2 regions of the Pseudomonas maumuensis genome follow, and region 2 is predicted to be linked to the other one. Evidence: riboswitches for the same ligand, from Rfam matches in the RefSeq annotation. Region 2 holds a riboswitch; the other holds the start of a gene.

Region 1 (7,000 bases), 1.8 Mb from region 2:
CACCCCCGGCGCCCCGGCCACGACGAACCAGAACAGCGCGGCGAATACCGCATCGCTGCCGTTCTCCAGCACCGACTCGGTGGCCGCCCGGGCCACGGCGGGTTCGTCCAGTTCGCGGGTCTCGCGGCTGACCAGGTAACCGACGCGCCGCCGCGCCTCCGCCAGGTCGCCCTGGCGCAGCGCCTGGGCCACCGGCAGCACATGCTCGCCCAGGCTGCGCAGGCCCAGGGCGCAGTACAGCGCCAGCACGTCCACCAGCCAGCCGATAACAGGCAGCCAGGAAAGAATCAGCGCCAGCAAGGTCAGCGGCACCACCGCCAGGAACCAGGCCGTGACACCGTGGCTGCGCCAGCCCCGGCCACCGGCGTTGAAACGCTGCTCCAGGCGCGCGGCAAGGTTGCCGAAACCAACCAGGGGATGGCGTCGCCGCGGTTCGCCCAACAGCGCATCTATGGCCACGCCGGCCACGGTCAGCAAGGCCACGCTCATGGACATTCCCCCCACTGGTTCTCGTACAGCATGTCACTCAACGGCCGTTGCTCGGCCCAGTCTTCGAGCACCAGCATCGGCGCCGGGTAGAACTCGGTCACCGGCCCCAGACACAGCACCGCCATGGGCTTGGCACCTGCGGGCATGCCCAGCAGCTCGGCCAGGGCCCGGGGCTCGAACAGCGACACCCAACCCATGCCCAGCCCTTCGGCCCGCGCCGCCAGCCATAGGTTCTGGATGGCGCAGGCCAGCGAAGCCAGGTCCATCTCCGGCAGGGTGCGGCGGCCGAAGACATACGCCTCGCGCTTGTCCATCAGCGCAGCCACCAGCACCTCGGCGCAGTCGTTGATGCCTTCGACCTTGAGCTTCATGAATTCATCGGAGCGCTCGCCCAGGGCTTCGGCGGTGCGCACCCGCTCCTCCTCCACCAAAGCCTGGATACGTTCGCGCAAATCACGCTGGCTGATACGAATGAAGCGCCAGGGCTGCATCAGGCCCACGCTGGGGGCCTGGTGAGCGGCGGCCAGCAGACGCCCGAGCAACTCGGGGGCCACCTCGCCGCCGGCGAAATGGCGCATGTCGCGGCGCTCACCGATGGCCCGGTAGATCGCCGCGCGCTCAACGGCGCTGTACGCGTGTTCGCTCATGGTCGCAACAGCGCCGCCGCCGCATCGGGATTGGACGGAAAATAGAAGTGTATGTAGGAAGCGGTCAGCCGCCCCAGGCGGTAGACCGCCTCGTTGCCGCGTCCGCCGTTGGGGCTCAGGCCCCGGGCAATCGGTTCCAGCTCGGTGCTGGTCAGCGAATGGTGATAGGTGTGGCCGCGCAGAGTGCCTTCGGGCAACTCGACAGCCTGCAGGGCCAGGGCCGCCAGGCGCTTTTGCATGGTCGCCTCGCCCGGCAGCAGGCCTGCCAGCGGCGCACGCACACCGGCCACATCGGTCAGCGCGTCGAGCAGGTAGAGCATGCCGCCACATTCGGCCAGCAGCGGCTTGCCCTTGGCGTGGTGGCCACGGATCGCCTCCAGCATCGGCGCGTTGGCGGCCAGGGCCTGATGGTGCAACTCGGGGTAGCCGCCTGGCAGGTACAGGCTGTCTACATCAGGCAACTCCCGATCATGCAACGGCGAGAAGAATTCGAGCTGCGCGCCGAGGTTGCGCAGCAGATCCAGGTTGGCGCCATAGGTGAAGGCGAAGGCTTCGTCATTGGCCACCCCGATGCGCACCCCGGCAAGCGGCGTGGTCACGCCCAGTGGCTCAGGTCGGGCAAAACCGACCGGTGGCGGCAATGCGGCATCGCAGCTGGCACCCAGCGCTTCGGCGGCGGCATCCAAACGCGCATCCAGGTCGTTCAGTTCACTGGCCTGGACCAGGCCGAGGTGGCGACTGGGCAGCTCGATGCCACGCTCGCGGGACAACCCGCCGTACCAGCGCAGGCCTTCGGTGAGGCTGCCTTCGAGCAGTTGCGCATGACGCAAGCTGCCAACACGGTTGGCCAGCACCCCGGCGAACGGCAGGTCGGGCTGGTAACGCGCCAGGCCCAGGGCCAGGGCGCCGAAGGTCTGGGCCATGGCCGTGCCATCGATCACCGCCAGCACCGGCACGCCGAAATGGCGGGCCAGGTCGGCGCTCGACGGCGTGCCATCGAACAACCCCATCACGCCTTCGATCAGGATCAGGTCGGCCTCGCCCGCCGCGTCCCACAGCAGGCGACGACTCTCCTCGGCACCGATCATCCACAGGTCCAACTGGTAGACCGGCGCGCCACTGGCACGCTCGAGGATCATCGGGTCGAGAAAGTCAGGCCCACACTTGAACACCCGCACCTTGCGCCCAAGGTTGTGATGCAGGCGGGCCAGGGCGGCGGTGACCGTGGTCTTGCCCTGGCCCGAGGCCGGGGCCGCGATCAGCACGGCGGGGCATTGGCGCGAGTCACTCACAGCTCGACGCCCTTCTGTGCGCGGATACCGGCCTGGAAGGCATGCTTGAGCATGCCCATCTCGGTGACGGTGTCGGCCAGTTCGATCATTTCCGGCTTGGCCGCGCGACCAGTGACTACCACGTGTTGCATCGGCGGGCGGGCCTGGATGTCCGAGAGCACCTGGTCGAGATCAAGGTAGCCATGCTTGAGGGCGATGTTCAGTTCGTCGAGCACGACGAACTGAATCGACGGATCCTGCAGCAACTGGCGCGATACCGCCCAGGCCGCTTCGGCAGCGGCGATGTCGCGTTGGCGGTCCTGGGTCTCCCAGGTGAAGCCCTCGCCCATCACGTGATAGCGCACCTGCTCGGGGAAGCGGCGGAAGAACAACTCTTCGCCGGTGCTGTTGCGGCCCTTGATGAACTGCACCACGCCGCATTGCATGCCATGGCCCAGGGCCCGGGCGAGCATGCCGAAGGCCGAACTGCTCTTACCCTTGCCATTGCCGGTCAGTACCAGCAGCAGGCCGCACTCGTTGGGGGAATTGGCGATGCGCTCGTCGATGATCGCCTTCTTGCGCAGCATGCGCGCCAGGTGACGTTCGTCGCGTTCGGTGGATTCGCTCATCAGGGGTCTCCGCTGACTGTCGCGGCGGGCGACAGGGAAAAGGCGGGCAGACGGAGAACGCGCAGGGGCCGTGGCGCAGGCCACATCGCACCGCGCATCACCCTCCGTGATGCCGTTGGCAGTGACAGGCCGGTCTCCGGGCTCGTGAGCGGGACATGCCCGGACCGCGCGCCTTCCCAGGTGGATGCACCCAGTGGCCATGCGCCGTCTTCTACTCACCTACCGTTGCGGGGGCAGCGCCGGGTTCGCGCCTGCTGGCGCCCACCGGCTTCCCAGTTTCACCCTGCCGAACCGCGGTTCGCCGGGCACCTGAAACACGCCGCGAAGGTTAGAGGGTTGCACCGGGAGCGTCAATCGAACGAGGGCCGATCTGGCCCGGATCAATGGCCGATCCGCCAGCTTGTGCCACACTCAAAGCAGTGATATCAAATAGCCACCATTTCAACTGACCTCGATCACAATCGCAAGGAGAGCGCAGTATGCAAGGCCTGATCATCAACAACCCGCGCCTGGAGTTCCTGCGTCCGGCCCTGGAACGCTGGATCGACTGCATCGACCGCTTGAACCAGTTTCAGGGCGACAACGAAGCGCCTTACTGGCACGGCGCAGCCGCCAACACCGGGCTGCTCGCGGCGGCCGCCTGGCAGGCCGAGTTGGCGGCACTAGAGCAATACACAAGCAAGAAGCAACGTGACGAAGGCGAGCGCGAGGCCCGTGGCGACCTGGTCATCAGCAGCGCAGAGGAGTCGATCCACCTGCACAGCAGCCAGCGCTGGCCGCGGATCGCTCGCCTGGACCTGGCACCGGCACTGCAGGAAACCGCCAATCAGGCCAGGGCAATCGTCTACGCCAGCCAACTCAAGGCCGGGGCGCTGTTCGTCACTCCGTGGAAGGCTGGCCAGCACGCCAGCCCAGAGGAGTTGCAGGACCTGGTCGATGACCTGCAGAAGCACACCGCCTGCGCGATTGCTTGGTACTTCCCTTATGCCTACCGCAAGCTGCACAACGAACTGGGACAATACTTCCCCGGGGTGGCGTTACTGCTCAAGCAAGGCTGAACCCTGACCCAAAGGCAGGCCAGGGAGCACGGCACTCGCCGTCAAGGATTTTGGGCCAGGTGCCCCGGCGGGATCACCCGCTTGGCCTGCAGATAAGCCTTGGCCCAATAGCTGTTGGACAGGTAGTCGAGGCGTACGGTACCGCCAGCGGACGGCGCATGCACGAAGCGCCCCTCACCCACGTAGATCCCGGCATGGCTGACCTGCGAGCCGCCACTGGTGGCGAAGAACACCAGGTCGCCGGACTGCAGCGCATTGATATCCACGTTCGGCGCACGCATCACGATCATGTCGCGGGTGGTGCGTGGCAGACTGATACCGGCGGCGTCACGGTACACGTAGCCAATCAGGCCACTGCAATCAAAACCGGCGTCCGGCGTGTTGCCACCCCAGCGATAGGGCGTACCCACCAGGCCGATGGCGCGGAACAGCACATCCTCCGCTGCGGGAGAAGACGGCGCAGGATTGAACGCCACCGGGGCTTTGGCCATCGGCGCCGGAGCAGGCGCCCGGCTGGAACACGCCGCAAGCAGGGCCACGAGGGAGAGGAATGCGAAGCGCGCCAACATCGCCATGATGTAAACGTCCTGTCGGGAAGCCCCGGCCATGGCCGAAGGTAAAAAGAGTTGAGAATTTAGATTAGACGCTTTCTGTAAATGCGCACGGCGGCGAGCTTTTCAGCTACGCCGCCGTGGCAGGGTACAGCATTTTGATATCAATTCAATTGCGCGAGATCGTGGTCGGCGCCATGGCGAGCGCACGTTTGGCCTCGATGAAGGTCTTGCTCCAGTAGCGGTCGCCCAGACTGTCGATGCGCACACCACCGCTGCGGCGGCTGCTGGAGTGGATGAACTGGTTGTCACCCAGGTAGATGCCAGCATGGCTGACCCGGCCACGACCATTGGTGCTGAAGAACAGCAGGTCGCCCGGCTTAAGTTTGTTGCGTGCGACCTTGGGGGCGTCGACGTTGATCATCTCGCGGGTCGAACGCGGCAGGTTCATGCCAGCTTCTTCGCGGAACAGATAGCCGATGAAACCGCTGCAGTCGAAACCGGATTTCTCGGAAGTGCCACCAAAGCGGTAGCGGGTACCGATCAGTGCCATGCCGCGCTCGAGAATGCTGTCGGCCAGCACGGGCAACTGGTACGGTTTGCTGTTGCTGGAGAAGGCCTCGAGGTCATCTTCGCTAGCCAGCTCTTCCTCGGTGAATACGGAAGAAGTGGAAGCCTTGGCCTTGACCGATTGCTCGGCGGCCATGCGTTGATCCTGCGAGGTGCTGACCGGGCCGGTGGAGGCACAGCCGTAAAGAAGGGTGACAAGTGCAAGTGGCACGAGGGGTGCGAAGCGCTTCAGCATGGGCACGACCGTGTCTGTAGTCCTTTAGAAGGGGGAAACTATGCCTTCTATCGGACCCATTTGCAAATTTTATCGAAAAACATGTGACTTTTCCGATTCGACGCTCTGGCGCCGTGTTTTCGGCGCTACCAGCCGAGGGTTTCCTTGAGGAACGGAATGGTCAACTTGCGCTGGGCTTGCAACGACGCCTGGTCGAGGCGCTCGAGCAGGTCGAACAGCGCGCTCATGCTGCGCGTGCCACGGGTGAGGATGAAGTGGCCGACTTCGTCGGTCAGGTGCAGGCCGCGACGCGAGGCCCGCAGTTGCAGGGCGCGCAGTTTGTCCTCGTCGGACATCCCGCGCATCTGGAAGATCAACGCCAGGGTCAGGCGCGACTTGAGGTCGGCCAGCTTGATCGGCAGCTCTCGCGGCGAGCTGGACGCCGCCAGCAACAGGCGCCGGCCGCTGTCGCGCAGACGGTTGAACAAGTGGAACATGGCCTCTTCCCAATCGGCCTTGCCAGCGATCACATGCAGGTCATCGATGCATACCAGTTCGTACTGCTCGAGATGATCGAGCAGCTCGACGCCGCGATCGAGCAATTGCGCCAGGGGCAGGTACACGGCGGGCTCGCCCAGTTGCTGGAAGCGGTGCGTGGCGGCCTGCAACAGATGGGTACGGCCCACGCCCTGCTTGCCCCACAGGTAGATGAGGCTTTCGGTCCAGCCGGCGTCGGCTTCGCAGAGCCGCTCGACATAGCCCAGTGCCGCGGCATTGGCGCCGGGGTAGTAGTTGATGAAGGTGGCGTCGTCGCGCAGACGCACACCCAGGGGCAACTGGATCGGTTTCATGCTCGCGGGCGGTCGCGGGGGACCACAGGGGGCCTTTGATGAACAGTGTGCAAAGTCTATACCCGCAACGCGGACGGCACAATCGGCGAGGGAAATAGCACAAGTAAAATCAAGCAGTTGCGCCATTTCTCAAGCATCCGGGGGCAAGCCCGTTCCAAGCAAGGCGTGGAATCGTGGGAGCGGGCTTGCCTGGCGATCGCTCAGAGATCCGGATCGATCGCTCCCGCGTACATGTCCGACTCCTTGTACAAGTCATGCACATGTCGCAACAACACCATGATCACCGCGGCCACCGGCAACGCCAGCAATACGCCGGTAAAGCCGAACAGCTCGCCCCCTGCCAGGATCGCGAAGATCACCGCCACCGGATGCAGGCCGATGCGGTCGCCCACCAACAGCGGTGTCAGCACCATGCCCTCCAGCGCCTGCCCGACCATGAACACCGCGACGATACCCAGCATCGGATAGAGCTCGCCGCCAAACTGGAACAGGCCGGCGACCAGCGCCGCGCCGATCCCGATGATGAACCCCATGTACGGCACGATCGCCGCCAGCCCCGCCAACATGCCGATCAGCAGGCCCAACTCCAGCCCCACCAGCATCAACCCGGTGGAATAGATGACGCCCAGCGCCAGCATCACCAACAGTTGCCCGCGCACGAACGCCCCCAGCACCTCGTGGCACTCGCCGGCCAGCCCCACCACCTGCGGTTCGCGCTGG
Region 2 (7,000 bases):
CCCAACTGCTCGCCGATCAGGCCGGCGTAGTCCGCGCTCAGGCCTTCGTAGTCGGACTGGCTGTTGTTGATGTCGAAGGGGGGATAGTCGGGGCGCGAGCTGCCCAATACCAGGTGCTTGCGTTCATCGAGCCACTGTCGGTCGGTCGCGGCCAGCGTCAGGGGTGGCGCCGCGCTCAGCGCGCGGGCCAGCAGGTGGCGATGCTCGCTGGGCATTCCACCCTGCGCGGGCAATGCCGGCAGCATGGCCAGCAGCATGCACAGCAGGGTGCCTTTGATCATGATTCATGCCACGTGGTTGCGTTTGGCCAGGTCGACCATTTCCACCAACGACTCGACCTTGAGCTTTTCCATGATCCGGCCGCGATAGGTGCTGATGGTCTTGGCACTGAGGTTCATCTGCTCACCGATCAGCTTGTTGCTCTGGCCGGCACTGAGCCGGCGCAGCACTTCCATTTCGCGGTTGGACAGCAGTGCCAGGCGTTCGGTCTCGCTTTCCAGGGTGTTGCTGTTGACTGCCATCTGCGGAAACGTCGAGTAGCCTTTGACCAGTGCCTTGAGGGCGAAGAGCAGGGCATCGAGGTCTTCGTCCTTGTTGACGAACGCCGAGATGCCGGCGTCCATGCAGCGGCGCACGTAAAGGTCGGCGGGCTGCCCGGTGAGGGCCATGATCCGCGGAGGAGGCTCGATCAGTTTGAGGCGCTTGATCACCTCCATGCCGTCGAGGTCAGGCAGGCCGATGTCGAGGATGACTACGTCTGCCTTGGTCTGCTCGGCCAGGCGGGCGGCCTCTTTGCCTTTACCGGTTTCCCCTACGACGGTGAAGCGTTCGCGTTCGAGCAGCATGCGTACGGCGAGTCGCACAATGTGGTGGTCATCGACCAACAGCACGGATGTCATTCAGGTAACTCCTGTCAAAGTGCAGCCCGTTTTCAGCCTTGCATTCAAGGTACTGGGCTGCGGACTTGCTGGGCAGCGCGCACCTTACGGACATTCAGGATCCTTGGTAATAGGCGAGTATAGGTGTGTTGAAAATCCAGTACCAATATGTAGAAAATTCCTACAAGTCGGATTCAGGCGCAGGGAGCGTGGGGTTTGATTACCCGCTGCGTGGAGGCCGGGTTGTTCGCCAGCACCTTGCCGACGCGAGTGGGGCGCGTCACCAGTTGACCGCCGCAGTTCGGGCAGCGGTCATGAAAGTGGCGCACGTTGCAGGCACGGCAGAAGGTGCATTCGAACGAGCAGATCAGCGCGTCCGTGCTTTCGGGAGGCAGGTCGGTGTCGCAGCATTCGCAGTTGGGGCGCAGGTCGAGCATGGTCGGGGTTTCCATCCAGTTGGAAGGCCCAGTGTGCTCCGCCGTCACCCGCTCGGCAATCGCTTCATGGGCCGGGGCGATAGAGGTGGGCGTGGCCGGCGCGGTACAGGGCCGAATCGGCGAAGGGGGCATCGCCCAGGACATGGCCGACGAGGATCAGCGCGGTACGCCGGAAGCCCTTGGCAGCTGCGCGCTCGGCGATGTCCGCCAGGGTGCCCTTGACCCAGTCCTGGTCTGGCCAGGTGGCGCGATGGACCACGGCGACCGGGCAGTCGGCGCCATAATGCGGCAACAGCTGCTCGACAATCCGCGGCAGATGACGCACGCCCAGGTGGATAGCCAGGGTGCTGCCATGGCGGGCCAGGTCGGCCAGTTGCTCACCGGCTGGCATCGGCGAGCTGTCACCGTAGCGGGTGAGAATCACTGTCTGCGCCACGTCGGGCAGTGTCAGCTCGCAACCCAGCAGCGCGGCGCTGGCGGCGGTGGCGGTCACGCCGGGGATGATCTGGTAATCGATGGCCAGCTCACGCAGATGGCGGATCTGTTCGCCGATGGCGCCATACAGACTGGGGTCGCCGCTGTGTACACGGGCGACGTTCTGGCCGTTGGCATGGGCCTGGCGCATGGCCTCGATGATCTGCTCCAGGTGCAGCTCAGCGCTGTTGATCACGGTATGCGCCTGATGACCCTCGAGCACCGCAGCCGGTACCAGCGAGCCTGCGTAGATGATCACCGGGCATTGGTGGATCAGGCGCTGGCCTTTGACCGTGATCAGCTCCGGATCGCCGGGGCCGGCACCGATGAAATAGACCGTCATGGGGGTTCCTTGCAGGTAAAGGGGCGGATTATCCACCCATGGCCAGGGCCAGGGTAGCGCCGCCGAGCCCTTGCCTTGGTACATGCAGGCGCGGCGTGGCGCCTGTGCGCCCGGCCAGGGCCAGGGCCGCGCTTTCGGCGACGCCCCAGCAGCCCGTCTGCGCGTATACGGTCGCCGAGCGCTGGCTGAGCAGGGCCTCGAAGCTCGACAAGTGGCTGCTGTCGAAGCAGATGAATGGCAGCCCGAGCCGCTCGGCCAGCGCTAGCAGGCCCGGTTCGCGCGCCTTGGGTTCGATGCTGGCGATGGCCTTCAGTGCCGACAGAGGCAGGGCGTGGTGGGTCAGGGTCTGGCGCAGCAGCACCGCGAGCGTTTCGACCGGGCAGCCACGGCGGCAACCAAAGCCGGCATACAACGCCGGCTGGGGAGCGAGGTCGCGCATCAGTGCTGGCTGGAGCGGCGGAACAACCAGGCGCTGAGCAGGCCCAAGGCCAGCCAGAACGCGGCGTTGGTCAGCCACGAAGCGATCTTGAACTGGGTCTCCAGCGCTTCGGGGGCCAGGCTTTCATGAACCGCTGGCTGTGGTGCGCCGATCAGATGCGGGATCACCAGCAGGGCGACACCCAGCACCTTGAACAGCCAGTGCTGGGCGAATACCAGCAGCGCCAGGCCGGTGGCGGTGGCGGCGGCGGTGCCGATCCACCAGGTCTGGCGCTGGCCGAGGTCGGCGGCGGCGGTGCCAGGCAGTTCCGGGGGCAGGCCCAGGGTCGGCGCCAGGCAGAACACGGCGAAGCCCGCCAGGCCCCACAGTGCGCCGGTGCTAACGCGACCAGGTTCGCGCAGGCTGTACAAGGCGGCGAGGATCAAGGCGAAACCGACGGCGACCACCAGGTTGCCGCCCGTGGTCGACAGGATGCGTTGCCAGCCATCTTCGGGCGCCCAGGCTTCGGCGCTGTGTTCATGAGGCGCGGCGGCCTCGCCATGTTCGTGGTGTTCGGCGGCGGGGGCGGCGGTTTCATAGGTTTCCGCCTGGAGAATCAGCGGTGCGACCCAGAAGCTTTGCAGCAGGGTCAGCAGCAGAGCGGCGAGCAGGCCGCTGAAGCCAGCGGTGCGAGCGATGCGCGTGATCATGCGGGGGTACTCAGTGGCAAGGGAAGGCGGCGCTGTGGCGGGTGTCGTGGGCGGCGTTGTGTACCGCCTCGATGTGCGAGAAACCGGCGAAGTACACCAGGCACAGGCCCAGCAGGCTGGCGCCGACCGCGACGATCAGTCGCTGGCTGAGGCTTACGGGAGTGGCGATACTGGGTTTGGCATGGGTGATGGGCATGACGCGTTCCTCTGCTGCTTTTGTTGTGGCAACGGGCAGGCGCGACGTCCCGGGCACGACTGACCCAGGTGATACGACAGCGCCCGCCCACCGCGGGGTGTTCTGCAAGCATGTCAGGCCGGTCTCCGGGCTGGCGAGGTGGAGTGGGGCTCCATCGATCAAACGTCACCTTCCCATGCCGCACGACGGGCACAGTGGTCTGGACGCTTCTCTCGCTTACCGTTGCGGGGGCAGCACCGGCCTTGTCGGCCCTGTGAAGGAGGCGCGACGCACCGGTTTCCCGTTTCACCCCCATTGGGGGCACCTGAATGCAATGCGCTAGCAAATCACGGGGCCGGTGCTGCGTCAATCGCCGCGGCGGTTGACCGCCAGGCAGGCACTGCGTAGCCTTGCCGGTTCGAGGTTCCCGGGCGTTGTCCCGGGCTAAGACGGGAACGCGGTACAAGCCGCGGCTGCCCCCGCAACTGTAGGCACTGAAGGGTTCGGCACAGCCACTGCGCACGCGCGGGAAGGCGCCATCCCACTGGCTTTGATGGCCGGCGGTGCAAGCCAGGAGACCTGCCTCGCAACGTTTTCGACTTTCAACCGGGCGGGGTGATCCGGTGGCGAAACAGCCAGGCCGACACGGGCCGTGGCTGTCGTCCTGCATGCCCGCGCCATTGCTGCCAAGGGCATCGCGACATGAAAACACTGGCCAAGCTTCCCGTCACCATCGTTACCGGCTTCCTCGGCTCGGGCAAGACCACCTTGCTGCGCCATATGCTCGACAATGCCCAGGGCCGCCGCATCGCGGTGATCGTCAACGAATTCGGCGAGCTGGGCATCGATGGCGAAATCCTCAAGCAGTGCAGCATCGGCTGCACCGAGGAGGAGGCCAACGGTCGCGTCTACGAGCTGGCCAATGGCTGCCTGTGCTGCACCGTGCAGGAAGAGTTTTTCCCGGTGATGCGCGAACTGGTGGCCCGCCGTGGCGACCTCGACCATATCCTTATCGAAACCAGCGGCCTGGCACTGCCCAAACCCTTGGTGCAGGCTTTCCAGTGGCCGGAGATCCGCAACGCCTGCACCGTCGACGCGGTGATTACCGTGGTCGACAGCCCGGCCGTGGCCACTGGCACCTTTGCCGCCTACCCAGACCAGGTCGATGCCCAGCGCAAGCTCGATCCCAACCTCGATCACGAGTCGCCGCTGCACGAACTGTTCGCCGACCAGTTGGCCAGCGCCGACCTGGTGGTACTGAACAAAGCTGACCTGATCGATGCCGAGGGCCTGGCCAAGGTCCGTGCCGAAGTGGCCGAGGAACTGCCGCCGGCGGTCAAGGTGATCGAGGCCAGCAGTGGTCGCCTGCCGCTGGAGGTGCTGCTGGGCGTGGGCGCCGAGTCCGAGGCGCATATCGATGGTCGCCGCACCCACCACGACAGCCATCACGACGGCGACGATCATGACGACCATGACCACGACGCCTTCGACTCGATCTCCATCGACCTGCCCGAGGCTGACGAGAGCCTGCTGCTCGATGCCTTGACGCAACTGGTCACCGAGTTCGGCATCCTGCGCGCCAAGGGCTTCGCCGCTATTCCCGGCAAGCCGATGCGCCTGCTGATCCAGGGTGTGGGCACCCGCTTCGACAAGCATTTCGACCGTGCATGGCGCAGCGAGGAGCCACGGATCACCCGCCTGGTGCTGATCGGCCAGGACCTGGACGCGACCCAGCTGGAGGCGCGCCTGCGCCAGGCCCTGGGCGCCTGACCCATGCACCTGCTGCGGACCCAGCCCGGCGGCTTCGTGCCGGACGACAGCATCGCCGACCTCGGCCAGACTCCTGCCGAGCTGGTGATCCTCTGCAGCGGTGATTCACACCTGGCGCTGCTCGCCGAAACCGCCGAGCAGTTGCCGGCGGATTTTCCCAGCGTACGCCTGGCCAACCCGATGCAGGTGCAGAACCACGCCTCGGTCGACCTGTATGTCGACCAGGTGCTGCGCCATGCCAAGGTGATCCTGGTGTCGCTGCATGGCGGCGTCGGTTATTGGCGCTACGGTGTCGAACAACTGGTCGAGCTGGCGGCACGGGGCGTGCAACTGATCCTGGTGCCCGGCGACGACCGCCCCGACCCGGAGCTGACCGGGCTGGGCACGGTACGCGGCGAACAGGCCGAGCGCCTCTGGCATTACCTGCGCCAGGGCGGCAAGGCCAATGCACTGAACCTGTTCAACTGCCTGGCCAGCCAGTGGCTGGGGCGCGCCTACCCCTGGGACGAGCCGCAGCCATTGCCGCGCACGGTGGTCTATCACCCGGCCAAGGCCAGCGCACGGCTCGAGGACTGGTACGCCGAGTGGCATCCGGAGTATCCGGTGGCGCCGCTGTTGTTCTACCGCTCCCACCTGCAGGCAGCCAACACCGCGTTCATCGATGTGTTCTGCCAGCGCCTGCAGGCTTGCGGCTTGAATCCGTTACCGATCGCCGTGGCCAGCCTCAAGGAGCGCGCCTGCCTGGACCAGGTCGAGGCTTGGCTCGACGAAGTGCAGGCGGAGGTGGTGATCAACACCACCGGCTTCGCCCTGTCCAGCCCCGAACAGCCCAATCTGCGTCCGCTGCGTCGCGACGTGCCGGTGTTGCAGGCGATCTGCGCCCAGGACAACCAGCCCGGCTGGGAGCAGAGCGAGCAGGGCCTCGGCGCCCGCGACCTGGCGATGCACATCGCCTTGCCCGAGCTGGACGGGCGCATCATCACCCGACCGGTGAGCTTCAAGGACCTGGCCTGGCGCAGCGAGCGCAGCCAGTCCGACGTGGTCTGCTACCGCGCTCACCCCGAACGCATGGATTTCGTCGCTGAACTGGCGCGGCGCTGGGTGACACTGGCGCGCCTGGACAACCAGGAGAAGCGCGTGGCCCTGGTGCTGGCCAACTACCCGACCCGTGACGGGCGCATCGGCAATGGTGTCGGCCTCGACACCCCAGGCGCGGCGTTGAACATCCTCAAGGCCCTGCAGGCGCAGGGTTACCCGGTAGCCGGCCTGCCCGACAGCGGCACCGAGTTGATCCACCAGTTGCTCGGCGGTGTTACCAACGACCTCGATCACCTTGACCAGCGCCCTTGCGCCCAGAGCCTGGCTCTGGCCGACTACCACAGCGCCTTCGCCGCGTTGCCCGAGGCCAACCAGCGCGCCGTGCTGGAGCGTTGGGGGCCGCCCGAGCAGGATCCGATGTTTCGCAGTGGGCGCATGATGGTCGCTGGCCTGCGCTACGGCCTGACCTTCGTCGGCATCCAGCCGGCGCGGGGCTACCAGGTGGACCACAGCGCCGTGTATCACGACCCGGACCTGGTGCCGCCGCACGGCTACCTGGCGTTTCACTTCTGGTTGCGCAACGGCTACGCCGCCGATGCGTTGATCCATGTCGGCAAGCACGGCAACCTGGAATGGCTGCCGGGCAAGGGCGTGGGGTTGTCCGCCGAATGCTGGCCGGACGCGTTGCTCGGGCCGTTGCCCAACATCTATCCGTTCATCGTCAACGATCCGGGCGAGGGCGCCCAGGCCAAGCGCC

What was found. Region 2 has a riboswitch for cobalamin ahead of cobW (cobalamin biosynthesis protein CobW). Riboswitches for the same ligand answer to the same signal wherever they lie in the genome.
Region 1: another riboswitch for cobalamin. It lies ahead of cobO (cob(I)yrinic acid a,c-diamide adenosyltransferase); the one in region 2 lies ahead of cobW (cobalamin biosynthesis protein CobW).

What each region holds. Positions count from the first base shown of each region.
Region 1 covers NZ_CP077077.1:1,487,574-1,494,573, reverse strand. The annotation lists gene cbiB (adenosylcobinamide-phosphate synthase CbiB) at 1-489, opposite strand, end outside; gene bluB (5,6-dimethylbenzimidazole synthase) at 486-1,136, opposite strand; gene KSS90_RS06955 (cobyrinic acid a,c-diamide synthase CobB) at 1,133-2,428, opposite strand; gene cobO (cob(I)yrinic acid a,c-diamide adenosyltransferase) at 2,425-3,036, opposite strand; cobalamin riboswitch at 3,147-3,364, opposite strand; gene KSS90_RS06945 (hypothetical protein) at 3,516-4,094, shown strand; gene KSS90_RS06940 (C40 family peptidase) at 4,136-4,669, opposite strand; gene KSS90_RS06935 (C40 family peptidase) at 4,815-5,450, opposite strand; gene hda (DnaA regulatory inactivator Hda) at 5,576-6,280, opposite strand; gene KSS90_RS06925 (AI-2E family transporter) at 6,481-7,000, opposite strand, start outside.
Region 2 covers NZ_CP077077.1:3,306,299-3,313,298, reverse strand. The annotation lists gene KSS90_RS14735 (transporter substrate-binding domain-containing protein) at 1-281, opposite strand, end outside; gene KSS90_RS14730 (response regulator transcription factor) at 285-899, opposite strand; gene KSS90_RS14725 (DUF1272 domain-containing protein) at 1,073-1,315, opposite strand; gene cobM (precorrin-4 C(11)-methyltransferase) at 1,380-2,132, opposite strand; gene KSS90_RS14715 (cobalamin biosynthesis protein) at 2,161-2,571, opposite strand; gene KSS90_RS14710 (CbtA family protein) at 2,571-3,260, opposite strand; gene KSS90_RS14705 (CbtB domain-containing protein) at 3,271-3,456, opposite strand; cobalamin riboswitch at 3,556-3,778, opposite strand; cobalamin riboswitch at 3,840-4,036, shown strand; gene cobW (cobalamin biosynthesis protein CobW) at 4,138-5,205, shown strand; gene cobN (cobaltochelatase subunit CobN) at 5,209-7,000, shown strand, end outside.